Regions from separate parts of the Gordonia jinghuaiqii genome, predicted to be linked through region 3. Evidence: predicted binding sites of a transcription regulator. Region 3 holds the regulator's gene; each other region holds the start of a gene.
The links. Region 3 encodes LexA, which represses DNA repair genes until DNA is damaged. Its sites were predicted from a motif close to CGAACANNTGTTCG; they were not measured.
Positions count from the first base shown of each region.

Region 1 (10,876 bases), 240 kb from region 3:
CCCGCCCACTCGTCGAAGTTGTGCGTCATCCGGGCGAATCCGTCGGGATGCAACGAGACCCGGAACAGGTTGACCGGGCGGGTCTGCAGCTCGTCCGGGAGCAGGCTGAGCAGCGCCAGGGCGGTGTCGTTGGCCAGCACCACGTTCCAGGTGCGGTCGAGCGCCATGCCCATGTTCGGGTTGTGCGCGTCGAGCAGCCGTTTGACCGACGCCCGGACGTGCGACATCGTCTCCGCGTCGAGGGGTTGCTCGCTGTAGCGCGGAGCGTGACCTGCTGCGAGGAGCAGCGAATTCCGTTCGCGCAGAGGGATGTCGAGGCGTTCGGCGAGTGCGTCGAGCAGTGTCGGGCTCGGGCGGGACTTGCCGGTCTCCACGAAACTGAGGTGCTTGGGCGAGACCCCTACCTCGTAGGCCAGGTCGAGCTGGCTGATGGACCGGCGAGACCGCCACTGCGCGAGCATGGTTCCCACCTCGACGGCCATGAGGTCATCCTAGGGCCGCGCGCGCCGCCGGACGACCACCTCGAAGGTAACGGCCCCGGCCGACCGCTCACACCTCCAGGCACGTCCCGATGAGTTCCAGCGCGTGGCCGATGGTCTGGGCGAGCACCTCCTCGGGCTCCCCGTCGAACTCCTTGCGACTCGTGCTGACCCGTCCGCGGTTGTCCAGTCCGAACCACACCGTGCCAGCCGCGGCCTCGTCGGGTTCCGGCCCGGCCTCACCCGTGACCGCCACGACGATCTCGGCGTCGAAGAGTTTGGCGGTGGTCGCCGCCATCGCGTGGGCGGCCGGTTCGCTGACGACCGGACCCTCCGGTACCTCGAGGAGCCCGAACTTGACGTCTTCGTGGTAGGCGATGACGCCCCCGCGGAACCAGGTGCCGGCCTCCGGCGCCTTGCTCAGCTCGCTGGCGAGATTGCCCCCGGTCAACGATTCGGCCACCGCGATGTGGACCCCGCGGTCCACGGCGGCCTCGGCCAGACGGGCGCAGGTCTCGGAGTAATCAGTGACGTCGGACATGTACCGCTCCCTTGCGATCGATCATCCTCCGACGTTATCCAGATCGGCCCGAAGCGAAACCACTACCTGATGGGTAGTGGTGCTCGTCCCCGGGGGCAGTCACGCTGGAGACCATGACCGACACCGCCGACACCGGGCACACCACCGTCCTCATCTCCCCCGCGATGGGCGTCCCGGCACGGGTGTACCGCCGCCTGATCGACGCTCTGGGTGCGCAGGGGTTCGACGCCGTAGTCGTCGCCCGTCGCGGCATCGAGGAGGGTTCGGTGCCGCCGTCGCGGACCACGGACTGGGGCTACGCCGACGAGGCCGCAGACCTCGCCGATGCCGTCGCCAGGTCGCGCGCCGACGCCGCGCACACCGAGACCACGCACACCGAGACCACGCACACCGAGACCACGCGCACCTGGGTCCTCGTGATCGGCCACAGCCTGGGCGCCCAACTCGCCGCACAGGTCGCCCAGACCGCCGACCGAACGCCCGCCGACCACACACCCGACGGCATCGTCGCCGTCGGTGCGTCGGTCCCCTGGTTCGGCCACTACGGGCTGCGCGGTGTGCCGCTGGGCGCCGTCGCGGCCGCCGTTCCACCGGTGTCGGGGATCGTCGGGCATTGGCCGCGCCAGGGTTTCGGCGGTCCCACGCCCCGCACGCTGATGCGGGAATGGGCGCACATGGTCCTCACCGGGCGGGCGCCCTTCGCACTCGACGGCAGCATCGAGACGCCGACCCTGTCGATCCGCCTCGACGACGACGAGATCGTGACCGACGCCGCCGCACGGGCCTTCGATGCCGCGTTCGCGCCGGATGCGTTGACGCACTGGCGGTATGACAACACGCAGTGTCCACCAGGCGGCAACACGAGCCACGTCGGCTGGGTCAGGACACCCGAGACGATCGCGCAGCGGATCGCCGAGTGGTGGAACGCTGAGTTGTGGAACGCAACGGGTCGCCCGGCGGCCGGACCGGAGCGGACCTCGGCGTCGGAGATCTCCGGACAGGGCTGAACGCGGTCGCACCTGCGTTCACACCAGCCAGGTGCCGGAGGTGGATTCGATCCGGGCCCTGGTCCTGGCCGCGGTGCGCTGCGCCCAGGTGCCGGTCGAGACGACGGCCAGTACGACGACGATCAGCCCGCACAGCGCCATGATCAGCCAGACCGGCTGAGCAGCGGTCGCGAGCCCGTCGGCGACCGAACCACTCAGTCCGGCGAAGGCCACCGCACCGAACCCCGCGACGCCGAGCGCGGTGCCGACCTGCCGGCCGGTCGACGCCATCGCCGACGCCAAGCCGGCCTGCGTGCGAGGCATTCCCGACACCGCCGCGTTGGTGATCGGCGCGTTGAGCAGACCGAAACCGAGGCCGAAGACCAGATACGACGCCCCGAGATACCAGAGGCTGGTGTCGTCGGCCGTGACCGCCAGCATGAGGCCGCTGAGGCCCATGGACGCACCGCCGAGCGCCATCGGCAGCCGCGCCCCGCGGTCGGCCACCAGCCTGCCCGCGATCGGCGCGCAGACCGCGGATGCGACCGCCATCGGCAAGGTCATCAGCCCGGCGCTCAGCGGCGACATACCGCGAACCTCTTGGAGATAGAGCGTGTTGAGGAACAGGAAACCGCCGGTTGCGGCGAAGGCGATGACGGCACAAGCCACCGCGCTGGTGAACGGCACGCTCCCGAAGAACCGCGGGTCGAGGAGGGGTTCGTCGCGGCGGCCCTCGAACCAGACGAGCAGGACCAGTGCGCACGCGGACACCACGAAACATGCGATGACGGGCGCCGATCCCCAGCCCAGCGGTCGACCTTCGATGATGGCGAAGGTGAGGGTGGCCAGGAACGTGAGGATCAGCACCTGCCCGACCGGGTCGGCGCGGCGTGCCCGCTCGGCCTTCGACTCCGGCACAAAACGGGCGCTCAGGACGATGGCGAGCAGACAGACCGGAACGTTGAGCCAGAAGATCGCCTCCCAACCGATCCCCGACACCAGCGCGCCTCCGACAACCGGACCGAACGCCATGCTCACCCCGATCGCGGTGCCCCACAGTCCGATTGCCCGCGCACGTTCGCGTGGATCGGTGAAGACGTTCGTGACGATGGACAGCGCAACGGGATTGAGCATCGACCCGCCGACGGCCTGCAACATCCGGGCGCCGATGAGGGTCTCCGGGGTCGGGGCCAGCGAACAGAGGATCGACGCAACGCCGAAGACGAGCAGGCCGAGCTGGAAGATCCGCTTGCGCCCCAGGCGATCACCCAGCGAACCACCGAAGATCAGCAGGCCGGCGATGACCAGCGTGTAGGAGTCGATGACCCACTGCAGCTGCGACGGCGTGGCGCCGAGATCGGAACCGATCGACGGCAAGGCCACATTGACCGCGGAGAGGTCGAGGCCGACGATGAACAGGCTCAGACAGCAGGTCGCCAGGATGACGGACCGGTCCCTACGGGTGAGCTCGGCGTTCGCCGACCGGACGGACAGCGCCGCCTTCATGATCGGGCTGCCTTCATGACAGGGTCGCCTTCATGACAGGGTCGCCTTCATGACAGGGTCGCCTTCATGACAGGGTCGCCTTCATGACCGGGCTGCCTTCATGACAGGGCTGCCTTCACGACTCGGCCGCCTGGCGCAGCAGATCGAGCAGCCGGTCGAGCTGCCGGAGTTGCGTGTCGTCGAGTGCGGCGAACATCTCGGGCGCGGTGTCCGGGTTGCCGGTGACCTCCTCGACCACCCGACGGCCGGCGTCGGTGATGGTCACGCGCTTGCACCGGCCGTCGGACGCGTCCGTCTCGCGCGTCACCAGGCCTCGTTTGACGAGGTCGTTGACGATCCCGCTCATCGCCGGGGCGTCGACTCCCATACGTTCGGCGAGGTCGCGCTGCGTCATCGGCCGTACGGCCACCCTGCGGAGGGCACGAAACCTGCTGAACGGGATGTCGATGATCTCGCTGATGCGGCCCTGCGACTGTTTCGCGTGGTCTCGCACGAGGCTGTTCATCGTGAACCAGACCTCGGTCGGCGTGGGTGTCACCGATTCCGTTGCAGACATACAACGATTGTAGGAATACAACTATCGGTCGGCAATGGCTTTTCGGCCTTGATCCCACGCGCGGTCTGGCCACACTCCGCCGAGGCGCTCGCCTCCGGCCCGACCACGATGCCGACCGTGTCCTCCTGCTCGTCGAGCAGCTGACGAGATGACGTCACCCGCCGTAGGCTGAGTCGGAGCAAAAAGCGCCGAGCGGAAGCAGACCACCATGTCGAAGATCCTCGTGTTCGGACACCGCAATCCCGACTCCGACGCCATCGGCGCGGCGATCGGGCTCGCTCGCCTCGAAGCGGCACTGGGCGCCGACACCGAGGCGGTGGCGCTCGGCCATCCCAGTCGCGAGACCGCCTTTGCGCTGGACCATTTCGGGCTCGACGCGCCGCGGGTCATCGAGCGGGCCGCGCCGTCGGAGGTGATGCTCGTCGACCACAACGAACGGCAACAGAGCGTCGCCGACCTCGACGAGGTCACCATTCTGAAGGTCATCGACCATCACCGCGTCGCGAACTTCGAGACCACCGCCCCGCTGTACATGCGCGTCGAGCCGGTGGGGTGCACGTGTTCGATCCTCACCCGCATGTACGCCGAGAACGGCGTGGACATCCCACCGGACACCGCGGGAATCATGTTGTCGGCGATCATCTCCGACACCCTGCTGCTCAACTCCCCCACCACCACGGACGCCGACCGCATCGCCGCGGAGGAACTCGCGACCATCGCCGGCGTCGATCTCGCCGACTACGGAAACCGATTACTGCGTGCCGGAACAGCATTGGGTGACGACGCGGCGTCGACGATCATCACCCGCGACGCCAAGAGTTTCACCATGGGCTCGTCGACCGTGCGTGTCGCGCAGCTCACCACCGTCGACTCCGGCGAGGTCCTCGACCGTCGCGACGAATTCCTCACGGCCATGCGCGCGGAGCAACAGTCCGCCGGGTACGACCTGTACCTGTTGCTGATCACCGACGTCATCGCCTGCGACTCGGACCTGATGGTCGTCGGCGAACCGGTCGATGCCGTCGAACGCGCACTCGGGGTCACCGTCGTCGACGGTCACGCGTTCGGCAAGGGCATCGTCTCGCGCAAGAAGCAGATCGTTCCGCAGCTGACGGAGATACTGGCCGGCCAGGAGTGATGGCCGCGGCGCTGTGAACGGTGCGGCTCCGATGATGGTGAGGATCGGGCCTCTACCACACGGCACCGACACCGAACCAGACCTCAGTGACCTCTGATAATCATTGCGGCACAATGGATTCGCTGGTATCCTCGAACCTACATTCGAACCAACGGCTCCGGGGGGTGACCGTCATGTCCGACACAGCGCAATTGCCCAGCGACACTGACACGCCACTGTCCCGAGCGTCGGAGTTGGTGGCCGAACTACACCGGATCACCACGGAGTTGCAGACCACCGACCTATCCCGGTGTTCCGACGCCGAGCTCGTCGAGGTGGCCGCCGCGACCGAGCGCGCCATCGCACGAGTGACATACGCCGGGGACCGGCAGATGGTCGAGATCATCAACCGTGACCTTTCCGGCACCACCGGACACCGCAGTATCACCTCGTTCATGACCCACCGGCTGCGCGTGTCTGATCCGTTGCGGCGCAACAAACAACGGAACGCCCTCGCCACGTTTTCCGATCATCTCGGCGAACCACTCGAACCCGACCACCCCACACTGGCCAAGGCGTTCGCCGACGGCGCCGTCGGCACCGCACACGTGCGAGCCGTCGTCGATGTGCTGGATGACATCCCCTTGGCCGTCGAACATGACGTGAAGGTCGCCGCCGAACGACAGATGACCGAGATCGCCGTCGCCCACACCCCCGCCGACATCACCGACCTCGGGGCACGTCTCATCGCCCATCTCGACCCCGACGGCACCCTGGCCGACGACACCGACCGCCAACGACGCCGCAACCTCTGGGTGAATCGGCAGCGTGCCGATGGGACCGCAAAGATGTCGGCCACCCTCACCCCCGAGCTGGTCGCGCGGGTCACGATGCTGCTCGCCGTGTGGGCCAAACCCGGTATGAACAATCCCGAGGACCCGGACAGTCCGCACGGCTCGTTCGAAGACGCCGACCCCGCGGTGGTCAAGGTTGCCGCCGCGCGCGACCTGCGCACACCCGCCCAGATCAACCACGACGCCTTCAACGCGCTGCTGAAAGCCGTGCTCGAAGACGGCCTCCTCGGCCGGACTCACCGCGGCCTACCGGTCCAGCTCATCGTCAAAGCCGACCTCAACGACCTCATCCGCGAAGCCGGCCTCGCCACGACCGTCACCGGAACAGTCATGCCGATCGCCGACGTCATCGAGCTCGCTGCCGACGCCCAGCCCTACCTCGCGGTCTTCAAGGACACCACCGCCGTCCCGCTGTACTTCGGACACGGCAAACGCCTCGCCACCCGCGATCAGCGCCTCGTCTCCTTCGCCCGCCCCGATGGCGAGGTCTGCTCCACACCCGGCTGTGGGCAACCCGCCTCCCAGGTCGAGATGCATCACGCCCAACTCGACTGGAGCCTGGGCGGACTCACCGACATCACCGACCTGACTCCCGCCTGCCCGCGACACAACCGGATGGTCGGCGACAAACCCGGCCAGTACACCACCTGGATGCTCCGCGACGGATCCGACGAAGGCCGCTGCGTCTGGCGACTCAACGCCGAGCCGGGAGCACCGCCCAACCCCGAACGCATCAACCGGCGACCGGATATCCCGGATCGGCTGGCCTCACATCTGAAAGATGTGCGCGACGAGATCCACGGACCCCAGACGTCCGGCGATACCCCACGCCCGTACACACCCCGCCTGCACGCCCGCCGCATCATCGACCAACGATTCGTCATGGCCGACCCGGCCGACCAGCCGACTCCTACGACTCGTACGACGCCTACGACTCCCGCATCGTCGGTCATCGAGAAACGCCTCGAAGAACTCTTCAGCGGTCTCTGACCACAGCGGCGAGAGCCGCCATCGGCGTCAGGTGTTGAAGTACTTGGCTTCCGGGTGATGCAGCACGAACGCATCGGTGGACTGTTCCGGGTGTAGCTGCAGCTCTTCCGACAGCTGCACGCCGATCCGTTCCGGCTCGAGCAACTCGATCATCTTCGCGCGGTCCTCGAGATCGGGGCAGGCGCCGTAACCGAACGAGAAACGCGCGCCGCGGTATTCGAGATCGAAGAAACCCTGTGCGTCTTCCGGATCCTCGCTGTCCATGGCGCGGTCGCCGAACTTGAGCTCACTGCGCACCCGCTGATGCCAGTACTCGGCGAGCGCCTCGGTGAGCTGCACACCGATGCCGTGCACTTCGAGGTAGTCGCGGTAGGCGTCCTCGGCGAAGAGCTTGTTGGCGAAGTCGGCGATGGGCTGACCCATGGTGACCAGCTGGAACGGCATGACGTCGACCTTGCCCGCGGCCTTGGCGTCGTCGCGGGACCGGATGAAGTCGGCGATGCACAGGAAACGGGACCGCTGCTGGCGGGGGAACCGGAAGCTGAACCGCACCGGGGCATCGGGGTCGGGCTCGGTGAGCACGTGGACCGTGTCGCCTTCGCTGACGGCCGGGAAGTAGCCGTAGACCACCGCGGCGTGCTGCAGGATGTTCTCGGTCGAGAGGCGGTCGATCCAGTAACGCAGCCGGGGCCGGCCCTCGGACTCGACGAGGTCCTCATACGACGGACCCTCACCGCCGCGGGCGCCGCGAAGCCCCCACTGGCCGAGGAACAGAGCGCGCTCGTCGAGCAGCTGCATGTATTCGGCGATCGGGACGCCCTTGACGATCCGTGAGCCCCAGAACGGCGGCGTGGGGATGTCGTTGTCGGCGACCACATCCGACCGGGCGGGAACCTCGACAGGTTCCTCGGCAGCCTTCCGCTTGGCCGCGATGCGCTTGGATCGATCGTGGCGGGCCTTGCGCTCGGCAGCCTTCGCGGCCGCGGCCTTGGCCTCCTCGCTGTCCGGGTCGGGTCCGCCGCCGCGCTTGAGCGCCATGATGTCGTCCATCAGGCGCAGACCCTCGAAAGCGTCACGCGCATAATGCACATCGCCCTCGTAGGTCTCCGAGAGGTCGTTCTCGACATAGGAACGCGTCAGCGCCGCCCCACCGAGGAGGACCGGGTACTCGTCGGCAAGGCCGCGCGAGTTGATCTCCTCGAGGTTCTCCTTCATCACGACCGTCGACTTCACCAGCAGGCCCGACATCCCGATCACGTCGGCGCGTTTGTCGGCCGCGACGTCGAGGATGGTCGCGATCGGCTGCTTGATGCCGATGTTGACGACCTCATACCCGTTGTTGGACAGGATGATGTCGACGAGGTTCTTGCCGATGTCGTGGACATCGCCCTTGACGGTGGCCAGCACGATGCGGCCCTTGCCGTCCTCGCCGGTGGCTTCCATGTGCGGTTCGAGATGGGCGACAGCGGTTTTCATGACCTCGGCGGATTGCAGCACGAACGGCAGCTGCATCTGGCCGGAACCGAACAGTTCACCGACGGTCTTCATGCCCGACAGCAGGGTGTCGTTGATGATCGACAGCGGCGGGACCTGCGTCATCGCCTCGTCGAGATCGTCTGTCAGTCCGTTGCGCTCGCCGTCGACGATGCGCCGTTCGAGGCGCTCGAACAACGGCAGCTTCGCCAGCTCCTGGGCCCGCGACTCACGCGCAGACGCCGCCGAGACACCCTCGAACAGCTCCATCAGCTTCTGGAGCGGGTCGTAACCCTCGCGTCTGCGGTCATAGATCAGATCCAGGGCCACCTGACGGTGGTCCTCGGGGATCCGCGCCATCGGCAGGATCTTCGAGGCATGCACGATCGCGGTGTCCAGGCCGGCCTGGACACACTCGTGCAGGAAGACCGAGTTCAGCACCTGACGCGCGGCCGGGTTGAGACCGAAGGAGATGTTGGAGATGCCCAGCGTGAAGTGCACGTCCGGATGCGACTCGTGCAGGCGGCGGATGGCCTCGATCGTCTCGATGCCGTCGCCGCGCACCTCTTCCTGCCCGGTGGAGATCGGGAAGGTCAGCGCATCGATGATGATGTCTTCTTCGGCCAGACCCCAGTTGCCGGTGATGTCGGCGATGAGCCGCTCGGCGACACTCACCTTCCAGTCGGCGGTCCGGGCCTGGCCCTCCTCGTCGATGGTCAGTGCGACGACCGCCGCGCCGTGCTCGACGACGAGCTGCATGATCTTGGTGAAGCGCGAGTCCGGGCCGTCGCCGTCCTCGTAGTTGACCGAGTTCACCGCACAACGCCCGCCCAGCGCCTCCAGTCCGGCCCGGATCACCTCTGGCTCGGTGGAATCGAGCATGATCGGCAGCGTCGATGACGTCGCGAAACGTCCGGCGAGTTCGGTCATGTCCGCGGCGCCGTCGCGGCCGACGTAGTCGACGTTGAGGTCGAGCATGTGGGCGCCGTCGCGGGTCTGGTCCTTGGCGATGTCGAGGCAGCGCTGATAGTCCCCGGCGATCATCGCCTCACGAAACGCCTTGGAGCCGTTGGTGTTCGTGCGCTCGCCGATGACCAGGAAGCTGGCGTCCTGGTCGAAGGGCACCGCCGAGTACAGCGACGACGTCTCCGCCTCGTGTTCAGGGTTGCGCACCGCAGGCTCGACCTGCGCGACGGCCTCGGCGACCTGCCGGATGTGCTCGGGTGTCGTGCCGCAGCAGCCACCGACGAACTGCAGGCCGAACTCGCCGACGAACTGCGCCATCGCCTGCGCCAGCTCTTCGGGTGTCAGCGGGTACTCGGCACCGTTGGCTCCGAGAACAGGCAGGCCCGCGTTCGGCATCACCGACACCGGGATCCGGGCGTGCTTGGACAGGTACCGGAGGTGTTCGCTCATCTCGGCCGGTCCGGTCGCACAGTTCAGCCCGATGAGGTCGATCCCGAGCGGTTCGAGTGCCGCGAGCGCCGCGCCGATCTCCGAACCGAGGAGCATCGTGCCGGTCGTCTCGACCGTGACGTGGGTGATGATCGGGATCCGACGACCCACCTGGTCCATTGCGCGACGCGCGGCCACCACCGCCGACTTCACCTGCAGCAGGTCCTGCGAGGTCTCGATCAGCACCGCGTCGGCCCCGCCCTCGAGCATGCCGATGACACATTCGAGGTAGGCATCGCGGATCGCGGCGAAGGTGGTGTGCCCGAGGCTGGGCAGCTTGGTCCCCGGACCGATCGAACCGAGCACGAAGCGGTCGGTGCCGTCGGCGGACGGCCCCATCTCGTCGGCGACGCCGCGGGCGATGGCGACGCCCTTGTAGGCCAGCTCCCGGATGCGGTCGGCGATGTCGTAGTCGCCGAGGTTCGAGAGGTTGCAACCGAAGGTGTTGGTCTCCACGGCGTCGGCGCCCGCCTCGAAGTAGGCACGGTGGATGCCCTCGAGGACGTCGGGACGGGTGTCGTTGAGGATCTCGTTGCAACCCTCGAGGCCACGGAAGTCCTCGAGAGTCAGATCGGCGGCCTGCAGCATCGTGCCCATCGCCCCGTCACCGATCAGCACCCGGCGCGACATCGCCGACATGAACGTCGTGTCGAAGTTGCGCGGATCGGTTCTGGAGTTATCGGGGGACATGGTTGACAGCGTAGTTCGCCCTCTCTGCGTGTTCGGTCGTAGGCTGGTTCGGTGAACGCCGAGCAGATGTCGAACCTTCCCCAGCTGCGCAGACCCATCCTGCTCGCGGCCTTCGAGGGATGGAACGACGCCGCGGACGCCGCCAGCAGCGCCGTCGAGCATCTGGCCCTGGAATGGGATGCCCGCCCCCTCGTCGACATCGACTCCGATGAATACTACGACTTCCAGG
Region 1 is NZ_CP059491.1:2,632,979-2,643,854, reverse strand. Features, by position in the region: gene H1R19_RS11780 (helix-turn-helix transcriptional regulator) at 1-482, opposite strand, end outside; gene H1R19_RS11775 (CinA family protein) at 550-1,020, opposite strand; gene H1R19_RS11770 (alpha/beta fold hydrolase) at 1,134-2,027, shown strand; gene H1R19_RS11765 (MFS transporter) at 2,046-3,512, opposite strand; gene H1R19_RS11760 (MarR family winged helix-turn-helix transcriptional regulator) at 3,628-4,068, opposite strand; gene H1R19_RS11755 (manganese-dependent inorganic pyrophosphatase) at 4,277-5,206, shown strand; gene H1R19_RS11750 (HNH endonuclease signature motif containing protein) at 5,380-7,029, shown strand; gene metH (methionine synthase) at 7,057-10,647, opposite strand; gene H1R19_RS11740 (PAC2 family protein) at 10,699-10,876, shown strand, end outside.
Region 1: the regulator LexA is predicted to act here: its motif matches at 5,339-5,352, upstream of H1R19_RS11750 (HNH endonuclease signature motif containing protein).

Region 2 (10,876 bases), 1.5 Mb from region 3:
ACGATCACCAGTCGCGCCGGGAAATCGTCCATCCGAAGGTAGAGCGCGCCTTCGGTGAGCCCGGACCCCTCGATCATGCCGAGTACCTTCAGCCCGTAGGTGCGCCATGCCTCGACGTCGGTGGCCTCGATCCTCATGTATCCCAGCGACCGGATCGGACTCTCACTCATCTGATGACTCCTGAAGTTGTGCCTGATCGAGCGTCTGTTGCACCCTGCTCACACCATCGTGTCACCGATGGGAATCCCGAACTCGCCGTTGCCGAATGCCACGTATGCGCGTTCGGGATCGTTGGCGGCGTGCACACGACCGGCGTGTGCGTCTCGCCAGAACCGCTGGATCGGGGTGCCGTTCTCCAGGGCATGCGCGCCGGAGTTCTCGAAGAGCCGGTCGATGGCCGAGATGGCCCGCCCGGTGGCGCGCACCTGATCTCGACGCGCGGCCAGCCGCAGTTCCATCGGGACCTCCTCGCCCGCCACGATGAGGTCGTATTCGGCCTGCAGGTTGCCCGACAGCTGGCGCCAGGCGGCGTCGATGTCGCTGGCCGCCTCGGCGATACGGACCTTGGCGAAGGGATCCTCCTTGGCCTTCTCGCCGGCGTACGCGGCGCGGACACGCTTGCCCTGATGCTCGACGTGGGCGTGGTAGGCGCCGTAGGCCATGCCGACGATGGGCGTCGCAATGGTGCTGGGATGAATTGTGCCCCAAGGCATCTTGTAGACGGGCGCGGTGTTGATCTCGAGCCCCGGACTCTGGCCCATCGACATCGTGCGCATGCTCAGCATGCGATGCGTGGGCACGAAGACGTCCTTGACCTCGATGGTGTTGGAGCCGGTACCGCGCAGGCCGACGACGTTCCAGACGTCCTTGATGGTGTAGTCCTCGCGCGGGATGAGGAAGCTGACGAAGTCGACGGGCTTGCCGTTCTTGATGACCGGACCGCCCACGAAGACCCAGTCCGCGGTCTCGCAACCCGACGACCAGGCCCAGGAACCGTTGACCTTGTAGCCGCCGTCGACCACCTCGCCCATGCCCATCGGGGCGTACGACGACGAGATGCGGACGTTGGTGTCCGATCCCCAGACATCCTCCTGCGCCCGCTGGTCGAAGAGCGCGAGGTGCCAGTTGTGGACGCCGATGATGCCCGACACCCAGCCGGTGGAACCGCACGCCGAGGCGATGCGGCGGACAGCCTCGTAGAACGTGACCGGATCGACCTGATGGCCGCCCCACTGCTCGGGCTGCAGCAGCCTGAAGAAGCCGGCGGTCTCGAGGCTCGACACGGTCTCGTCAGGGATGCGTCGCAGGTCCTCGGTGGCCTGTGCGCGCTGCTCGATCTCCGGGAGCAGCGCGTTGATCTTCTCCAGGACCTGCTCGGCGGCTTCGCTCCGTTGTGCTGGCATCTCGCCTGCTCCTACTCGTCTCTTCTCGACCGGACAACGCCGGCCGCTGCACTCACGAGTTCGAGATTAGAACACGTTCTCATTTCTGTCGAGCACCGGGACTTTGTGCCCATGTACAGGCCCGATCGCGCTTACGGGACGCGTTCCGCCTGACAAATCTGAAACGTGTTCTAGTATTGAACGCATATCCCCGACGCGACACGAGTCACAGACAGGAGAGGGCACATGTCATCAGCACCCGACACGATGACCCCGAACACAGGCGCAACCGGTGGCGCCGCCCCCGACCACGCCGACGTGGGCATCCGCGAGATCGACACCGGCGCCCCGCCCACCCGGTTCGCCCGCGGGTGGCACTGCCTGGGCCTGCTCGAGGAATTCTCCGACGGCGAACCCCACTCGGTGCAGGTGTTCGGGACCAAGCTGGTGGTCTGGGTCGACACCAAGGGCGAGGTCAACGTGCTCGACGCCTTCTGCCGTCACATGGGTGGCGACCTCTCCCAGGGCAGGCTGTCGGGGGACAACGTCGCCTGCCCGTTCCACGGCTGGATGTGGAAGGGCAACGGACGCTGCGCGGGCGTGCCCTACGCCAAGCGCAATCCCAAGCTGGCCAAGACCCGCTCGTGGCCGTCGATGGTCCGCAACGGCCAGGTCTTCGTCTACAACGACCCCGAGGGCAACCCGCCGCCCGAGGAGTGCATCATTCCCGCGCTCGAGGAGTTCGGCTCCGACGAGTGGACGCCGTGGACCTGGAATCGCATTGTCATCGAGGGTTCCAACTGTCGCGAGATCATCGACAACGTCGTCGACATGGCGCACTTCTACTATGTCCACTTCGCGCTGCCGGACTACTTCAAGAACGTCTTCGAAGGCGAGATCGCCGCGCAGTACATGAACTCCCACGGCCGGCCCGACGTCACCCTCGGCACCAACTACGGTGACAGCCGGCTGGAATCCATCGCCGCGTATTACGGGCCGTCGTACATGCTCAACCCGATGATCCAGTACTACGGCGGGTACGCGGTCGAGACCATCCTGACCAACTGCCACTACCCGATCGACGAGAACTCCTTCGTCCTCATGTACGGCGTGATGGCCAAGGTGCCCGAGGGCCTCACCGCCGAGCAGGCCGCGAAGATGGCCACCAAGATCAGCGCCGGCGTCGAGGTCGGCTTCCTCCAGGACGTCGAGATCTGGAAGAACAAGACCCGTATCGACAACCCCCTCCTCGTCGAAGAGGACGGGCCTGTCTACCAGCTCCGCCGCTGGTACGACCAGTTCTACGTCGACAAGGCCGACGTCACCGACGAGATGACCGGCCGGTTCGAATACGAGATCGACACCGCCAAGGCTCTCGAGAGTTGGAACGAGGAGATCCAGGAGAATCTTCGACGCCAAGAAGCCGAGAAGGCCGAACAAGAGCAGACCGAGACCGCGGCGGACACCACCAAGGCCGAGGTGTGACGATGACCCGGGCTGTGTCGCGATCACCCGGGTGGGCCAAGGCACCCGATTTTCACGACGATCCCGACCGGGCGGCCCGGGTCCAGGCGGCCACCGAGCGCGACCGCGAGCACTACCTGTCCGGCGGCATGCGCGAGATCGAATGCCGCGCATGCCATGCCTGCGTGATGGTGAAGAAGACCAGCTCGTTCCACACCAGCGTGCAGTGGAACGCCGACGCCCGGAACCGCTGCCACGGTCTCGAGCAGATGCGCGCCGGCGGGGACGAGACGAGCGGCACCGGGGGTAACGGACCGCTCCTGCCGGGCGCGATGATGCCCACCTGCGCACGACTGTCCGCGAGTATCGACCACGGCGTCATCGAGGGCATCATTCCCGCCGGGTCGCCGGACACCGATCCCGACGGCTACTGGTGATCTGCCGGGAGAATTTGCCGGCACCGCAATCACATTAGGCAACACAAGCCTCAGGCATCACATCAGTCACGCGTGCGTCACGTGTCGAGAACGAAGGGCGACACGCCGCCCGCGCTCGGTCACGCTGACGTCATGTCCGATTTGCGAACCCGCTGTACGCGGGTCACCTGCGCTGTTGCCATTTCCGCCGCTCTGTCCGTCGCGGCGCCGTTCGCGGGTTCTCCTTTTGCCGATGCCGGTCGCGCCGCCGCGGCCGGTTCCAGCTCCGGCTCCAGCGACTCGACAGGCTCGGTGCCGATCTACCTCCCCATCCCCACCCCCACCGGCCTGACCGCCCTCGCCGCGGCGATGACTCAGATCGGCAAACCGTACCGATGGGGTGGCACCGGCCCCCACTCCTGGGACTGCTCCGGCCTGATGCAGTGGGCCTTCTACACCGCAGGCGTCAAACTGCCCCGGACCAGCCAGCAACAGGCGAGGGTCGGCAATGCGATCCCGCTCAGCGCCCTCGCCCCCGGCGACATCATCATCTTCGGCCGCGACGCCGGTCACGTCGGCATCTACGCCGGCGGCGGCCGCCTGTTCAACGCCTACACCACCGGCAAACCCATCGGCTTCACCAAGGTCAAGGACATGGGTCCCATCAAGACGATTCGTCGTTTCGGCTGACCCGCGCAACACCGGCCGCACCCCCTGACCACACCGAGGTCACGACCGCGAACCCCACGACGACGAGCAACAGCACCGCGACAACAACGGTGCCGACCAGCCCGTAACCCGGCTGCATCGTCGGGAGGTCGAGGTCGAGTGCCTGCGACACGCGTTCGGAGAACAGGTGCGCGGCGGGGTCGCTCAGCGTCCGGATGCCCACGACAAGTGCGATGACCGACGCCAGACCGATCAGCCCGATGGCCGCAGGCCGGAGCCGGGCGCGCCACCACGCGAGTGCGGCGACCACGGCGATCACGGCGCCGAGCAGGATCACGCTCAGGCCTGGGCGATCGGTGTTGTCCTCGAAGAAGAACGCCACGTCTTCGTCGCTCGCACCCGGCACGGTGACGCGGCCGAGGCCCGTGATCGACGGCTGGACCCCTTCGTCGGTGCTGCCCCACTCCACCTGCGCGAGTAGCACGAGCAGCAGTCCCCCGACGAGTGCGGCGGGCCACACGAAGCCGCGGAGCCGGTCGACGGTGAGGTGTTGCGTCGTCATCCGACAAGAGTGCCACGCGCCCCCGGCGTCGATCCGGCCACGCCGCCGCCATCGGTGGTTCCGGGCGTCGATCCGGCCTGGGTGCTCCCTCGGACGGCTTGGGCGAATCGTTCCGCGACCGATGAGTTTGCGCGACCCTGGAGGTCAGAAGTGTCAGCAGCAAACACAACCGAGTAGTGACGAGAGGACGCGACGATGGCTGAGTACGCAGCCCCCTCGGGGGCGCCGATCTGGTTCGACCTGATGAGCAGCGACACCGCGAAGGCCGAGGACTTCTACGGCCAGATCTTCGGCTGGGAGGCCGAGACACCGAACGAGGAGTTCGGTGGCTACCGCAACTTTTACAAGAACGGCAAGCGCGTCGCCGGGCTGAGTCCGACGATGGAGGGCGCCGGGCCGCCCAACATCTGGTCGGTGTATCTGCACGCCGAGGACGCCGAGGCCACCGCGAAGGCGGTCGAGGCGGCGGGCGGCAGCATCATGGTGCCGCCGATGGCGATCGGCGACGAGGGCACGATGATGGTGGCCGTCGACACCGCCGGCGCGGTCATCGGGTTCTGGCAGCCGGGCACCCACCAGGGTTACGCCGAGTACGGCGACCACGGCACGCCGTACTGGTTCGAGTGTCAGAGCAAGGACTACGCCAAGTCCCTGGACTTCTACCGCACGGTGCTCGGGGCGCGGATCGAGGAGGTCGGCACCGGAGGCGACCCCGATGCCGTCGGACCCGACAATTACGGTCAGATCTTCTACGGCGACCTGTCGTACGCCGGGATCATGGACGCCGCCAAGATGTTTCCGCCCGAGGTGCCGTCGTTCTGGCAGCTCTACATCACCGTCGACGACGTCGCGGCGAGCGTGAAGCAGGCCGAGACCCTCGGCGCCGAGATCCTGATGCCCGGCGAGGACACCCCATGGGGAACACTCGCCGCGATCAAGGACCCGCTGGGTGCGTTGATCTGCCTGGGCCATCCGCCGGCAGGCATGTGATCGCAGCCGTACGTGGCCGGACCGGAGCTCCACCGCCCGAGTCCGGCCACGCCGGTAGGCGTCGCATTCACTGATTCGCTGTTGAGTTCTCAAAGGACACACACGATCCCGGACATCCGGGAAGCTCTTCACCTCTGCCGAACCCGCCTTCTGGGGCCGGCGTACCCCCGTGCTTCTGGCGGCCGAATCGGCCCAAGCAGTCAGGCGAGTACCGCGATCGGGGCACCACCCCTCCGCGCTACACAGTCAGGTCGTCGAGTCGCATGGTGCGCCCTACGCAGACCCGGCGGTGGTGACGGTCGCGCCGATCGCGGCCTGGTCGAGCAGCACCTCGAAGCCGTCGGCCCACCGCTGTTCCCGCGAGCGGCGGTCTGCGGCGCCGTCGGGTTCGGGCCGGGGACAGGAACGTTCATCGATCATAGACAGGAATTTCTCGCCGATCACCGCGGTCACGTCCGCGGCGATCGCCACCCGACCGTCCCCGGTGACGTGTCCGGTCACCGAGTTCAGCGTGGCATCCTCGGCCGCGGGGACACCACCATCACCAGCGTCTGCGATCCGATGCCCGATGCTCCGGGCGTGCTCATCGATCTCCGCCGGGGTGGCACCGGAGAATGCTTGCGTGAAGAATTCGGCTTCGTAGATGTCGCGGTCGCTTTCAGAAATCGCTGACGGTGAACGCTTCTCGATGTGGTTGACTCCGCGGACGATCGCATCGACGCATTCACAGGCCAGGTAGCCCTCCGCCGCGCAGCCGGCTACCTTCGACAGCGACTCGAGGCTGCCACCGATCCGCAGATACCGCTGTGCGACCGACGGCGGCATACCCATCTCGATCAACACCCCCCGCGTCGTCGACCCCGCCTTCTCGGCAGCGCCGGAGTCGTCGAAGGCCGAGACGTGGACGGCGATCTGGTGGTCGATGACGTTGCGCAACAACCGAAGCTCGTTTATCGCATCGAGCACTGCTTTCCCGGTCGGATTGGCCGGGACGCCGAGTGTTGAGATGATCGCGGATCTCGGTGATCGAGGGCATGAATTCACAGTACGGGCACATCCGTTCGATCAGCCACAACTCTCCACAGGGCAATCACGGCGAATCATGGTTCTTCACAGACACTTTCACTCACACCACACCGGTGAACCCCAGTGGACCGTGGTGAACAGAAGCCCCACCAGTCACACCGGCACCGGCACCGGCACCCGGAGCAGTTCGCCCGACGCCATGCCACGCACGGTGCGCGCGGCGACGACCGTCCATGCGGTCACCAGGATGACGAACCCGGCGACGGCCGCCACCTGGAAGACCCTCCAGCCCAGGGTGAGTGCGAGCGCGCTCGACGCCGTGACGTAGGTGCCGACCGGGAAGGTGAAGGACCACCACGTCATCGCGAAGGGCATGCCGGTGCGCGTCGTGCGCACGGTGAGCCGCGCGGCGATCCCGATCCAGAAGGTGGCCGCCACCCAGACGACCAGCCCATAGGTGAGAGAGAAGTCGTGCATCGCCGCGGCGATCGGCGTCGAGACGACCTGCGGCGCAACATGCGCCAGAAGGCATGCGGCGGTGACCGACTGGCCGAGCGGACCGAGCACGATCCACCAGGTCGGCATCATGTTGGCCGCACCGAGGTCCCCGGTGCGCAGACGGGCCACCAGCGCCACCATGATCGGCGTCGCCGCCAGGAGAGCCAGCGCGAACATCGCGCAACCGATTCCGACTACCAGGTCTCGCGCCCAGCCGGCGTCGAGTTGACCGACCAGGACCGCGGCGGCCGATGCCGACACCATCGGCGGTACGACCGGCATCAACCACCCGCCGAAGGCCTCGCCGACACCCGGCCGAGCGGCGATGAGGTGTCGGTACGGGATGACCAGCGCGGTCACCACACCGCCGAGAGTGCCGACGATCCAGCAGACCACGTCGACGCCGAGTGCCGCCTCACGACCGATGATCGCCGCACCCACGACCATGGTGCTGGTCCCGACCGTCATGACCGCCATCGGCACGGCGCCGTAGAAGTGCGCGACGACACGATGCCCGTGATGACCGCGGGCGACCTGCGGATCGCGCACCCAGTGGCGGATCGTGGCCGCTACCACGCCGATGAACACCGCGCACGCCAGCAACCAGAACCCTGTGGCGACAACGCGCAGACCGGCCGGCTGCCACGGCAGACTGTGCGCTGCGATCGCGATGATCCCCGTGCCCATCACCGCCGCGAACCAGTTGGGCGGAAGGTAGGTCGCCTGCCGAACGGATACGTCGGTCCGGCTCCGGAGGAGGGTCGTCGTGGTCATGTCCCCACCTTCCCGCGGCCGACGGCCCGCCAGTAGGGGCCGAATCCTTGGGAGGTTACAAACCGAGGTTGTAGCCTCTGGGGATGGTGCTCAGTCCGCGGATGCCCGATCTCGCGTCGTTGGAGACGCTGCAGGCGGTCGTGGACACGGGGAGTCTCAACGCGGCCGCAACCGAGCTCGGCGTCACGCAGCAGGCGGTGTCGGCGCGCATCCGCGCGATGGAGACCCAGCTCGGCGTCGCACTGCTCACGCGAACGCCACGCGGTTCGGTGCCGACAGAATCCGGGAGGCTCGTCGCCGAATGGGCCGACAGGTTGCTGACCCTCGCCGGTGAATTCGACGCCGGGCTGGCCGCACTACGCCTCGAACGCCGTGATCAGCTGCGATTGGCTGCCAGTCTCACCATCGCCGAGCACCTGCTCCCCCGCTGGCTGGTCTCCTTCGCGGCCCAGCACGAGCACGCACCGAAGGTCTCGTTCACCGCCACCAACACCGAACAGGCTTGCGCGATGGTCCGCGCGGGCGATGTCGAACTCGGCTTCGTCGAAGGGTCACGTGTCGCTGCGGGAGTCCGGAGCAGAACGGTCGCCCGCGACGAGTTGGTGCTCATCGTTCCGCCCGATCATCCGTGGACGCGAACCCGTAGACCGATCACCGCCGCCGACGTCGCCCGCACCGCACTGGTGACCCGCGAAGAGGGATCGGGCACAAGGGAATTCCTGGAACGCTCGCTGACCTCAGCGCTGGGGCCGGACCGCGAGGTCACCCCGCCGGTGCTCGAACTGTCCACCACGGCATCGGTCCGCGCGGCGGTCATCGCCGGTGCCGGACCGGCGGTGCTCAGCAATCTGTCCGTCGCAGACGATCTCGGGCGGCGGCTGACGCGCATCCCGGTCGAGGACCTCGATCTCGAACGGTCACTACGCGCGGTGTGGCTCGCGGGCCCGCAACCCGCCGCGGGCGCCGCCCGGGACTTCCTCGCGCACATCGGCCGTCACTGAGCCCGACGCTTCGCCGGAGCCCGCGATGGCCATGCCCGCGCCCGTGCCTCAGGGAATCGCGACGGCGTCGTGTTCTCCCCTGCGCGGGAACAACTTCGACATCGCCTCGTGCTGGCGGAGGATGAGCTTGCGGCGGTCGGGGCCATTGATCTTCTCGGCTCGCGCGGCGTTGCCGCCGGCAATCCACACCGGACCGTCGGCGAGATGCTCGAGACCTTCGCGTGCGACGTCGTCGGGTTCGCTCACCCCCATGGCCGCACCGAGGTTCAGTCCGGCGCGCTCCATGGCGGGCGTCCGCGTCACGCCCAGAACCAGCTCGAGCACATCCACTCCGTGATCGCGCAGCTCCAGCCACAACGACTCCGCGAACACCCGCCCGAATGCCTTGACGCCGCCGTACACCGAGAGGTGCGTGCCACCGAGGTAACCGCTCATCGACCCCACCAGCAGCAGACCGCCTCGCCCGCGATCCCGCAGGCGACGACCGAAGTGATGGACCAGCGCCAGCTGCGCGGTGATGTTGAGGTCGATCACGGTGCGGAATCCGTCGAGATCGCCGGTCACGAACTCACTGCCGTAACTGTTGGCCCCGGCATTGTAGACGAGGAGTCCGACGTCGAGATCGGCTGTCGCCGCGATGATCTCGTCGATCGCCGACGACTCGGTCAGATCGACCGACAGGGTCACCGCCCGTACCCCGCGGGCGCGGACCGCCTCGGCGGTCTCTTCGAGCGGGCCCGGCTTGCGGGCGATCAGCACCAGGTCCACACCGGCGTCGGCGAGTTGCAGCGCGAAGGACGCACCGACTCCCTCGGAGCCTCCCGCGATCACCGCCCATGGGCCGTATCTCGCGGGGTCGAAGCCAGCGGGGTCAAGGCCAGCGGGGTCGGAGCGTGCGGTGTCAGACACCGGCATTCGCGTCCTGCTTCTTCTTGAGCTCCAGGGCGATGTCGATGAGCTGGTCTTCCTGACCGCCGACGAGTTTGCGGTTGCCGGCCTCGATCAGGATCTCCGCGGCCGACACCCCGTAACGCTCGGCGTGGCCCTCGGCGTGCTTGAGGAACGAGCTGTAGCAGCCCGCGTAGCCCATCATCATCGCCGAGCGGTCCACCAGGCATTCGGTCGGCATGACCGGACGGACGACATCCTGGGCGGCGTCGGCGATCTTCATGAAGTCGATGCCGGTGCTGATGCCGAGCTTGTCGCACACACCGACGAACGCCTCGGTCGGCGTGTTGCCCGCACCTGCCCCGAAACGGCGGATCGATCCGTCGATCTGTTGCGCCCCGGCACGAATCGCGTTGACGGAGTTGGCCACCGCGATGTCGAGATTCTCGTGACCGTGGAAGCCGACCTGTGCGTCGTCGCCGAGTTCGGCGACCAGTGCCTGCACCCGGACGGTGACGTCCTCGAGCACCAGGGCGCCCGCGGAATCGACCACATACACGCACTGGCAACCGGCGTCGGCCATGATGCGTGCCTGCTGGGCGAGAACTTCCGGGGGCTGGCTGTGACTCATCATCAGGAATCCGACGGTTTCCAGACCGAGCTCGCGCGCGAGCCCGAAGTGCTGGATCGACACATCGGCCTCGGTGCAGTGGGTGGCGATCCGGCAGATCTGGCCGCCGTTGTCCTGGGCCGCCCGAATGTCGTCCTTGGTACCCAGGCCGGGCAACATGAGGAAGGCGATCTTGGCCTGCTTCGCCGTCTCCGCGGCAGCCTTGATCAGTTGCTGTTCGGGCGTTTTGGAGAACCCGTAGTTGAACGACGAGCCGCCCAGACCGTCGCCGTGGGTCACCTCGATGACCGGCACGCCTGCGTCGTCGAGGGCGCCGACGATCGATCGCACCTCGTCGGTGGTGAACTGGTGGCGCTTGTGATGGCTGCCGTCGCGCAACGACGAATCGGTGATCCGGATGTCGAGCGCGTCGGAGTACTTGCGTGCGTTCGCCATCAGTCCCGCATCGCGCGGCGTCGTGTGCACATTGGTGCTCATGCCGAAACTCCCAACTTCTGCTTGGCGATCTCCTCGCCGACCTTGGTGGCGGCGGCGGTCATGATGTCGAGGTTTCCGGCGTACGGCGGCAGGAAGTC
Region 2 is NZ_CP059491.1:901,843-912,718, reverse strand. Features, by position in the region: gene hsaC (iron-dependent extradiol dioxygenase HsaC) at 1-170, opposite strand, end outside; gene hsaA (3-hydroxy-9,10-secoandrosta-1,3,5(10)-triene-9,17-dione monooxygenase oxygenase subunit) at 219-1,403, opposite strand; gene H1R19_RS04045 (3-ketosteroid-9-alpha-monooxygenase, oxygenase component) at 1,629-2,867, shown strand; gene H1R19_RS04040 (hypothetical protein) at 2,870-3,283, shown strand; gene H1R19_RS04035 (C40 family peptidase) at 3,416-3,952, shown strand; gene H1R19_RS04030 (hypothetical protein) at 3,927-4,493, opposite strand; gene H1R19_RS04025 (VOC family protein) at 4,689-5,483, shown strand; gene H1R19_RS04020 (DUF222 domain-containing protein) at 5,757-6,449, opposite strand; gene H1R19_RS04015 (TDT family transporter) at 6,663-7,781, opposite strand; gene H1R19_RS04010 (LysR family transcriptional regulator) at 7,865-8,782, shown strand; gene H1R19_RS04005 (SDR family NAD(P)-dependent oxidoreductase) at 8,831-9,697, opposite strand; gene dmpG (4-hydroxy-2-oxovalerate aldolase) at 9,684-10,778, opposite strand; gene H1R19_RS03995 (acetaldehyde dehydrogenase (acetylating)) at 10,775-10,876, opposite strand, start outside.
Region 2: the regulator LexA is predicted to act here: its motif matches at 6,534-6,547, upstream of H1R19_RS04020 (DUF222 domain-containing protein).

Region 3 (10,876 bases):
GGTCTGACCGCCCGGATGCGGGTGTTCGAGCGGGGCGTCGGGGAGACCCGGAGTTGCGGAACGGGGCTGGTCGCGGCCGCACGTGCCGCCTTGCACGGCCGCGGGGCGGACTCCGGCACACTGCGCATCGGCATTCCGGGCGGCGAGGTCACCGTGACCATCGCGCCGGACGGCTCGACGCTGCGCGGACCGTCGATGCTGGTCGCCGACGGCGTACTCCGACCCGGTTGGGACCGCTGAGCGCGATATTCGCGTGCTCGGCAGCGCCATGGCGTGAGACCATGGAAACCGTATGACCGAATCAACAGCACACATCATCACGCCGGAACCGGACGTCTGGAACGCGGACGATCCGACCACCGGTGAACTCCAACTCTCCGAACGCGCCTCCCTGCAGCGCGTCGCCGGGCTCTCCACCGAGCTCACCGACGTCACCGAGGTCGAGTACCGGCAGCTGCGCCTCGAGAAGGTGGTCCTGGTCGGTGTCTGGACCGAGGGCAGTGCCGCCGCGGCCCAGGCCAACATGACCGAGCTGGCGGCCCTGGCCGAGACGGCGGGTTCGCAGGTCCTCGACGCGGTGATCCAGCGTCGATCCAAACCCGACCCGGCCACCTACATCGGTAGCGGCAAGGCCGAGGAGCTCCACGAGATCGTCGTCGCCACCGGCGCCGACACCGTCGTCTGCGACGGCGAGCTCACCCCCGCCCAGCTCACCGCACTGGAAAAGGTCGTCAAGGTCAAGGTCATCGACCGCACCGCGCTGATCCTCGACATCTTCGCCCAGCATGCGACGTCACGGGAGGGTAAGGCCCAGGTCTCGCTCGCCCAGATGGAGTACATGCTCCCGCGCCTGCGTGGCTGGGGCGAGTCGATGTCGCGTCAGGCCGGCGGACGGGCGGGCAGCAACGGCGGCGTGGGCCTGCGTGGTCCCGGCGAGACGAAGATCGAAACCGACCGTCGCCGCATCCGCGAGCGGATGGCCAAGCTTCGCCGTGAGATCCGCGACATGAAGAAGGCCCGGACCACCAAACGCGCCGCGCGTAACCGCAGTGCGATCCCGGCGATCACCGTGGCCGGCTACACCAACGCCGGCAAGTCCAGCCTCGTGAACGCCATGACCGGTGCGGGCGTCCTCGTCCAGGACGCGTTGTTCGCAACCCTCGATCCGACGACCCGCCGGGCCACGCTCGACGACGGGCGCGCGGTGGTCTTCACCGACACCGTCGGCTTCGTCCGGCATCTGCCCACCCAGCTGGTGGAGGCGTTCCGGTCGACGCTCGAGGAGGTCGTCGACGCCGACCTGCTCCTCCACGTCGTCGACGGTGCGGATGCGTTCCCGATGGAGCAGATCTCGGCGGTCCGTCAGGTGATCAACGAGATCGTCACCGAGGAGGGCGGCACCGCGCCGCCGGAACTGCTGGTCATCAACAAGATCGATGCGATCGACGGCAACCGGCTCACCGAGTTGCGTGGCGCGCTCGGCACCGACGCGGTGTTCGTGTCGGCGCGTACCGGGGAGGGTCTGCCCGAACTGTTCGAGCGGGTTCGCGACTTCGTGGGCCGTGAGGACGTGGAGATGACCATCGATGTGCCGTTCTCACGCGGCGACATCATCTCGCGGGTGCACACCGAGGGTGAGGTGATCTCCTCGGAGCACTCCGAGTCGGGCACGACGCTGAAGGTCCGCGTCCCGGCCGCCTTCGCGGGCGAGATCGCGGACCTCCGGGCCTGACGAGGACGATCCTCAGTCTGCGTCGAGGTCGGTCTCGACCAGCGTGACGATTGCGTCGAGAGTGTCCTGATCCTCGGCGGTCACGACGACCTTGGTGCCCTTCTCCGCCCCCAGCGTCATGATCATCAGTGCCGATCCCGCATCGACCGGGTCGCCGCCCTCGAGGCCGATGGTGACGGGATTGCCCGCCTCGGCGACGGCCTCGGCGATGATCGTGGCGGGGCGGGCGTGCAGGCCGACGGCCGATCCGACGGTGGCGATGGTGCTGGGCATCGATTGCTCCTCTGTGTTCGTGGGTTGTGACTGTGTTCGTGGGTTGTGACTGTGTTGGTGGGTTGTGACTGTGTTGCTGGGTTGTGACGGTGGCGCGGATCAGACCGCGACGGCGTCGATTTCGTCGAATGCGGCGGCGTCACGGCTGCGATGGATCTGTTTGGCCGTGACCACCAGGACGGCGGACAGGATCATGCCCGCGACGAGTGCCACCAGGAACAGCACCCAGTTGTTCATCGCGAAGAAGACGAAGATGCCACCGTGCGGGGCGCGGAGCTCGACGCCGAAGGCCATGATCAGCGCGCCGGACAGTGCGCCGCCTGCCATCATCGACGGGATGACCCGGAAGGGGTCGACCGCGGCGAACGGGATGGCGCCCTCGGAGATGAACGACGCGCCGAGTAGCCACGCGGCCTTGCCGTTCTCCCGCTCGGGTTCGGTGAACAGTGCGGGACGCAGCACGGTGGCCAGCGCCAGCGCCAGCGGGGGCACCATGCCGGCGCACATGACCGCGGCCATGATCTGGTACTGCGCGGTGCCTGCGGTCGCGGCGTCGGCGATACCCGCGGTCGCGAACAGGTAGGCGGTCTTGTTGACGGGTCCACCGAGGTCGAAGCACATCATCAGGCCCAGCACCACGCCGAGGACGATGGCCGAGCCGCCGGACATGCTCTCGAGGCCGCTGTTCATCTGTTCGGTCAGCCAGGCGAGGGGTTTGCCGAGGACCATGTAGAGCAGCCCGCCGACGATCATGCTGCCGAAGAACGGAATGATCACCACCGGCATCAGTCCGCGTGCCCACTGCGGCAAGGGGAGTCGCGCGATCCACAGGCACACCGCGCCCGCGATCAGACCGCCGATGAGCGCACCGATGAAGCTGGCGCCCACGGCGAGGGAGACGATTCCGGCGACGAAACCGGGTGCGATACCCGGCCGGTCGGCGATGGCGAACGCGATGTAACCGGCCAGGACCGGGACCGCCAGCGCCATCACCCCTGTACCCGTGGCATAGCTGACCGCGCCCAGGTACTCCAGGAGCCCCCCGGACGGCAGGTCCCACAGGCTGTTGTTCAAGGCGATGTAGGCGCCGTCGGTGAGCGTGCCCGCGTCGTCGAGGACCTTGTTGGCGACCTCGTATCCGGCGAGCAGGAAGCCCAGTGCGATGAGCAGACCGCCCGCGGCGACGAACGGGATCATGTAGCTGACACCGGTCATGAGTGCCTGACGGACCCGCCCGCCGATCCCGACGCCCGACTTCGACGTGCTCGCATCACCGGCGCCGGCGCCGTCGCCGGTGACGCGGGCGGCATCCGGGTTCCTGCTGGCGGCAACCGCCTCGGCGATCATGGCGTCGGGTTCGTTGATGGCGCGCTTGACACCCGAGGCGATCACGGGTTTGCCGCCGAACCGTCCTTTGTCCTTGACGCCGACGTCGGTGGCGAAGATGACCGCGTCGGCGTCGGCGATGACATCGGGCGGGAACGGGGTCGTCGCCGAGGAACCCTGCGTCTCCACCGCGAAGTCGACACCGGCGCGCTCGGCCGCATACTTCAGCGCGTCGGCGGCCATGTAGGTGTGGGCGATCCCGGTGGGGCACGCGGTGACCGCGATGATCCGCGGAGGCGACTCCGCGGTCGCCGACGCCGGTTCCTTCTCGACGGGGTTCTCTTTCGTCGTATTCGGTGCGGCGGGTGCCGGATCGATGGCCTCGGTGACCAGTTCGATGACGCGCTCGTCGTTCTCGGCGTCACGCAGCGCCGCGACGAAGTCGGGCCGGACCAGTGCACGGGCCAGTGAACTGAGGACCTTCATGTGCGCGGCGGCGCCACCCTCGGGGGCGGCGATGAGGAAGACCAGGTCGGCAGGACCGTCGGGGGCGCCGAAGTCGACCTTGCGGGAAAGCCGCGCCATCGCCAGGCTCGCCGTGGTGACCGATGCGGCGCGGGCGTGGGGAATCGCGATCCCGCCGGGAAGTCCGGTCGCGGATTTGGCCTCCCGCTCGAGTGCGGCAGAGGCGAGATCGTCCGGGTCGGTGGTCCGTCCGGCGGCCGCGAGGCGCTCGGCGAGGGCGGTGATGACGGCGGCGGGGTCGGCGCCGGCATCGACGTCGAGACTCACCGTCTGAGCGGTGATGATCGGCTCGGTCATGGGATGTCCTTCTGTGGTGGAGCTGGGCTGGGGCTACGGCGCTGGTGATGCGGCGCCGGGGTTCGGTGTGGGGGTCAGGACATACGGGCGGCCCCGGACAACTCGGTGACCGTGACGCCGGACAGGTCGAGATGGTCGGGGGTGGGTGCCTGGGTGCCGGCGAGGGCGGCCGCGGCAGCGCCGTAGGCCACCGCATGCCGCAGGCACTCCGGTAGTGAGGCGCCGCCGGTCTGGGCGATCAGGAAACCGGCGAGTGAGGAATCACCGGCACCCACCGTGCTGCGGGGGACGATGGGCGGCGGGGTGGCGCTCCACGTGCCCGACGCGGTGACCAGCACGGCGCCGGCGGCGCCCAGGGTCGCGAGGACGTGGCCACCGATCCGGTCGACCAGCCTGGCCGCGGCTTCGACGATGGGGCCGAAGTCGTTGCGGGCGAGCGCTTCCCGCAGTTTCTCCGGGTCGGTACCGGTCAGTTCGGCGAGTTCGTCCTCGTTGGGTTTGATCAGGTCGACGCGTCCGTCGGCGGCTGCGCGGAGCGGCTCGCCGGAGGTGTCCACCGCGACCCGGCAGCCGGCGAGTGCGAGGTCGTCGGCCATCGTTCGGTACCAGTCGTCAGGTACCCCCGGCGGCAGCGAACCGCACAGCGTGACCCACTGCGCGGTCCCGGCCCGGGCGCCGATGAGTGCGGCGAGCGACTCGAGGTGCGCGGGGGTGAGGGCGACGCCCGGAGCGTTGATCTTGGTGGTGGTGCCGTCGGCCTCGGCAATGGTGATGTTGGAGCGGACCTCGTCGTCCACGGGCACGGCGTCGTAGGGCAGTCCGAGGTCGTCGAGCGCCGCCAGCAGCGGGTCTCCCGCGCGAGCAGGCAACAGCGCCCGGGTGGCCAGTCCGGCGGCGGCGGCGACGCGGGACACGTTGACCCCCTTGCCTCCCGGCTCGGCGCGCACGACTCCGGCACGTTGCACCTCGCCGCGTCGGAGAGGGGTGGCGAGTTCGAGGGTGCGGTCCAGGCTGGGGTTGGCGGTGACGGTGAGGATCATGCGATCACCACCTCGATGCCCCGCGCCGACAGCGCGGCCGAGAACGCCGGGTCGATCCGGTCGTCGGTGATGAGGACGTCGACGTCGTCGATGCCGGCGAAGGACAAGAGATCCTCGCGCTGCATCTTGGAACTGTCGGCCAGCACGACGACCTGCCGCGCGGCGGCGACCATGGCCGTCTTGACGGCCGCCTCCGCCGGATCCGGCGTGGACAATCCGTGGGCCTCGCTGAGCCCGTTGGTGCCGATGAACGCGGTGCTCACCCGCAGCCGGGTCACCGCGGCAACGGTGTCGGCGCCGACCGTGGCCTGGGTCAGACCCCGTACCCGGCCGCCGAGCGCGTGGAGACCGGTGCGGGGGCGACCCGCGAGGAGTCCGGCGATCGGCAGGCTGTTGGTGATGATCGTCAGGTCATGGTCGCGACCCGTCGGCTCGGCGGCCCGATAGGTGATCGTCGCCTCGGCGGCGCGGTAGGTGGTGGTGCCGGCATCGAACAGCACCGATCCGCCTTCGGGCGGGAGGAACCGGACCGCGGCACGGCCGATCGCCGCCTTCTGTTCGACCTGGCTGGACTCGCGCTCGTCGATGCCCAGCTCGCCGACCACGCGCATGACCTCGGCGCGCACCGCGCCGCCGTGCACTCGCTGGAGATGGCCGGTGCGCTCGAGCACGGCGAGATCGCGACGAACCGTCTCACTGGTGACGTCGAACTTCTCGGCGAGCGCGGCGACGGACGCGCGTCCGGCGACGCGCACCTCGTCCACGATTGCCTGCTGTCTCTCCTCGGCGTACACACCGGCTCCGATCTGCGTCTCCGTGCGTCCCCTTGTTGATCCGTGTGGGTTCGCATGTTGTAGTAACTGTGTTTACGCCTGTTTGTGTTGACAAGTCAAGCTCTTTTTGTAACGGTGGTCACATCGGCGCGAAGATGGAGTCGGATCTCACAGATCCGGACCTGCGCGGCAACGATCGAGAGGTATCGAGATGGCGAACACCGAGATGGTCCAGACGCTGACCGGGACGCCGGTCGTCGGCGGGCTGGCGTACGGGCCCGCGGTCTGGCCGGGTGCGCGACCCGACCATTCCGCTCAGACCCTCGGCACCGGCGTCGAGATCGCCGAGGATCGACGAGCCGACGAGGTCGCCCGGTTCGTGAACGCCGCGAGTGTGGTCGCGGGCAGGCTTCGCGAGCGTGCGTCGCAGAACACCGGGGCCGCCGGCGAGGTGCTCACGGCGACCGCCGGGCTCGCCGAGGACCGCGGGTGGATCGGAGCGGCCTCGGGTCTCATCGCCAAGGGTGCGACGGCGGAATCGGCCGCCGTCGCGGCGACCAAACAATTCGCCGAGGTGTTCACCAAGCTCGGCGGGCTGATGGCCGAGCGGGTCACCGACCTCAACGACGTCCGTGACCGGGTACTCGCCGAACTGCTGGGACTGCCCGAGCCGGGGGTACCCACGCCCGAGGTGCCGTCGGTCCTGCTCGCCGACGACCTCGCTCCCGCTGACACCGCGGGGCTCGATCCGTCGACGACGATCGCACTGGTCACCCGTCTCGGGGGGCCGACCAGCCACACCGCGATCATCGCGCGCCAGCTGGGTATCCCGTGCGTCGTGGCGGTGGCCGGACTCGCCGCGGTGGCCGCAGGCACCGACATCCTCGTCGACGGCAACACCGGGGAGATCGAGATCGCCCCGGATGTCGTCCGGGCGCGGGCACGGGTCACCGGACATCGGGATCACGCCGCGACCGTCGCACGCTGGACGGGCCCCGGTCGCACCGCCGACGGGGTCGCGGTCTCGGTGCTGGCGAATGTCGCCGACGGCGCATCGGCTCGGGCCGCCGCCGATCATCCCGTCGAGGGCGTCGGGCTCTTCCGTACCGAGTTGGCCTTCCTCGAGCGAGCCGACGAGCCGTCCGTGGACGAGCAGGCCCGTATCTACGGGGAGGTTCTCGGAGCCTTCGACGGCCGGAAGGTGGTGGTGCGGACGCTCGACGCGGGCTCGGACAAGCCGTTGCGGTTCGTGACCCAGCCGGAGGAGGCCAATCCGGCCCTCGGGGTGCGCGGAGACCGGATCGCGCTGGCGCATCCCGAGATCCGCGCACATCAGCTCGATGCGATCGCGCTGGCGGCCGAGCACACGACCACGAAACCATGGGTGATGGCGCCGATGATCGCCTCGCCCGCCGAGGCCGCGGCGTTCGCCGCGGAGGTCCGCGGGCGCGGCCTGGTGGCCGGGGTCATGGTCGAGGTGCCGGCTGCGGCCATCCTCGCACCGGCGATCCTGGCCGAGGTCGACTTCGTGTCCATCGGCACCAACGACCTGACGCAGTACACGATGGCGGCCGACCGGATGTCCGCCGATCTCGCGTCGTTGACCGACCCGTGGCAACCGGCCGTCCTACACCTGATCGCGATGGTCGCGCGGGCAGGGCGCGATCAGGGCAAACCGGTGGGAGTGTGTGGCGAGGCGGCCGCCGACCCGAACCTCGCGTGTGTGCTGGTGGGGCTGGGTGTCACGTCGCTGTCGAGTGCGCCGGCGGCGGCCGCGGCGGTCGGGGCGCGGCTCGGCCGGGTCACCTCCACGGAGTGCCGGGCGGCGGCCGACGCCGCCTTGGCCACCGCCGACCCGGCTGCGGCCCGGATGGCGGCAACCGCAGTGCTCGACGGTGCGAGCGACCGAACGGATGAGCCGTAGGTCAGATCCGCCGCATCACGGTGACGACCTTGCCGAGAATGACGGCGTCGTTGCCCGGGATCGGATCGAACAGTTCGTTGTGGGGCATCAGCCAGACGTTGCCCTTCTGGCGCTTGAACGTCTTGACCGTCGCCTCCCCGTCGATCATCGCGGCGACGATGTCGCCGTTGTCGGCCACGTTCTGCTGACGGACGACCACCCAGTCGCCGTCGCAGATGGCGGCGTCGATCATCGACTCACCGACGACGCGCAGCAGGAACAGTGACCCCTCGCCGACGAGTTCGCGGGGGAGCGGGAAGACGTCCTCCACTGCTTCCTCGGCCAGGATGGGACCGCCGGCGGCGATCCGTCCCAGGACGGGGACGAATGTGGGCACGGGCAGGTCACCCGCGGTCGGGGTGGCCGGTGACGGCGGCTCGCTCGGCGCGATGTTGACCGCACGCGGACGGTTGGCGTCGCGTTTGAGAAGACCCTTGCGTTCGAGCGTGCGGAGCTGATGGGCCACCGACGACGTCGAGTTCAGGCCGACCTCGTCGCCGATCTCCCGGATGCTCGGCGGGTACCCGCGCTCGCGCACCGACTTGCGGATCACCTCGAGCACGCCACGCTGCCGCGGGGTCAGAGAGGCCTCTGCGGCCACCACATCGACCGGGGCCGCGTGCTCGTCGGCGCCCCGCGCCCCTGTGCGCTTATCGCCGGTCTCGCTCATGTTCGGTTCCTCTCGTGGTCAGACCTGGTGGTCGGAACGTGCTGGTAGACGCCTTGGCCTGGAGCCGAGCCTAGCGGAGAAGAACCCGCACCTCAAACATTTGTTCGATGTGTCGCGAGACTTTGTCGGGATCTCATGCTACAAATTCGAACATCAGTGCATCGAACACCTGATCGATGTTCGATGGTCGACCGTACATCCGCAACCGACGTCCCGACTGGACACAACGGAGGGCACCATGCGTACCGCCACTCTCATCGATCCCACCCGTACCGAGCGCCCATACACCGACGGTGCACCCGGCGACGGCTCCTACACCGGTCCGGCCGGCCGCCTGCGCACCGACCGGACGCGCACCCCGGCGCTGCGTACCGATGGCCGCCGTCCGGCGGACAACCGCCCGGTACCGCGTTCGGCGCTGCAGGCCCCGCGCGTGGGCGGCACCGCGTGCTCGACGCCGGTGGGGACGCGCGGTCGCGGTCCCGTGATCGCCGAACGTGCCGTGATCGCCGAGCGTGCCGTGATCCGCAGGCGCCGTCGCACCGCGGTGGCGATCCTCGCCGGTGTCGGGCTGGCGCTGGCCGTGTGGGTCATCGGTGTCGTCGGTCAGAATTACGCCGCGTCGATGACCCCGACCGCGGTCAGTACCGAGGTCGTACATGTGCGGTCGGGCGAGTCCTTGAGCACCATCGCCTCGCGCGTCGCCCCGGATATGCCGCGCGAGGTCGTCGTCGACGACATCGTCGCGCTGAACGATCTCGGATCGAGCGCGTTGCGCGTCGGACAGCCGCTGCTCACCCCTCTGTACCGCTGAGGCCGGGCGGTATCCTCGATGTCACAGGGACCAGCCGACAATCGGCCGGGCGCGCGGTTGTGCTGCGTCAGAGCGTCCCGCGACCTGCGTGAGGATACGATGCGCTGCCCCTTCTGCAAGAACGACGACACCAAGGTCATCGACTCGCGTGTCGCTGATGAGGGGCAGGCCATCCGGCGGCGCCGCTCCTGTGTGGAGTGTGGCCGACGCTTCTCCACGGTCGAGAGCGCCGTGCTCGCGGTGGTCAAACGCAACGGAGTCACCGAACCCTTCAGTCGCGAGAAGGTGATGCGCGGGGTTCGTCGCGCATGTCAGGGCCGGCATGTCGCCGAGGATGCACTCGCCCAGCTGGCACAACAGGTCGAGGACACCGTCCGGGCCAGCGGCTCGGCCGAGATCCCCAGCAACGAGGTCGGTCTGGCCATTCTCGGTCCGCTGCGCGACCTCGACGAGGTGGCCTACCTGCGGTTCGCCTCGGTCTACCGCTCGTTCGATTCGGTCGAGGACTTCCAGCGCGAGATCGACGACCTGCGGGCCGCCTCGAAGCCTCCGTCGGATTCAGGTCCCCAGGCCGGCGAACGCGCCGTGTCAGCCGAGTCGGTCCAGACTTCGTAGGATCCGTTTCTCCGAGACCGGGAACGCGGTCTTCAGTCGCTGCGCGAACAGTCCCACCCGAAGTTCTTCGACCAGCCAGTGCGCCTCGTCGTTGACGACCCCGCGACGGTGCTCGGGCACCTGCTCGAGGCGCTGCGCCCAGCGTTCGACGACGCGGTCGATGACCGCAACGCCTGCCTGATCACGTGCCGCCGCCGCCGGCAGGGCCTCCAGGCGCGCTTGCGCCGCCTCGAGGTAGCGGGGCAGGTTCTCGAGGTGTCGGCGTGGAGTGGCGGCGACGAACCCGTCGAACACGAGGTGATCGAGCTGTTCGGCGACGTCGTCGGCCGCCAGTGAGCCGGCGTGACGATCGATCGCCGCCCGCACCGGCGCCACCCACTCGAACGCGTCGACGGCGAGAGCGAAGTACGCCGGTGCGGCCTCGCCGATCCCGGGGCGGATCCGATCGGTGAGTGCGGCGAACGCCTCGGGAGTGCGGACGGCGGTCAGCACGGCATCGTCGAGGCCGGACACCGCGTCGCGGATCGCCCGGCGCGTGCAGTCGGCCAGCAGCGTCTCGACATCGCGGTAGGGGCTCTGGCTCAACGCGAGTCGGGCGGTGGAGCCCAGCGAGCTCGCGATCCGCTTGTGCAGTGGCGGGATCGCGAGGTCGAGCAACGCGACGATGCCTCGCCGGAGCAGTCGATCGCGCGACTCGGAGGTCGCCGCCTGGAGTACGACCACTCCGCGTGTGCGGCCCGCCTCGTCGTTGATCGCGTCGAGCGTCGGATACCTGGTCAGGCGCTGGCCCGCGACGTCCACGGTGACCTGGTCGGGCAGGGTGCCGATGCCCTCGGGTGTCCAGGTCT
Region 3 is NZ_CP059491.1:2,388,282-2,399,157, forward strand. Features, by position in the region: gene dapF (diaminopimelate epimerase) at 1-240, shown strand, start outside; gene hflX (GTPase HflX) at 293-1,732, shown strand; gene H1R19_RS10635 (HPr family phosphocarrier protein) at 1,745-2,005, opposite strand; gene H1R19_RS10640 (PTS fructose transporter subunit IIABC) at 2,105-4,153, opposite strand; gene pfkB (1-phosphofructokinase) at 4,228-5,193, opposite strand; gene H1R19_RS10650 (DeoR/GlpR family DNA-binding transcription regulator) at 5,190-5,987, opposite strand; gene H1R19_RS10655 (putative PEP-binding protein) at 6,193-7,890, shown strand; gene lexA (transcriptional repressor LexA) at 7,892-8,599, opposite strand; gene H1R19_RS10665 (LysM peptidoglycan-binding domain-containing protein) at 8,838-9,413, shown strand; gene nrdR (transcriptional regulator NrdR) at 9,513-10,028, shown strand; gene hrpA (ATP-dependent RNA helicase HrpA) at 10,002-10,876, opposite strand, start outside.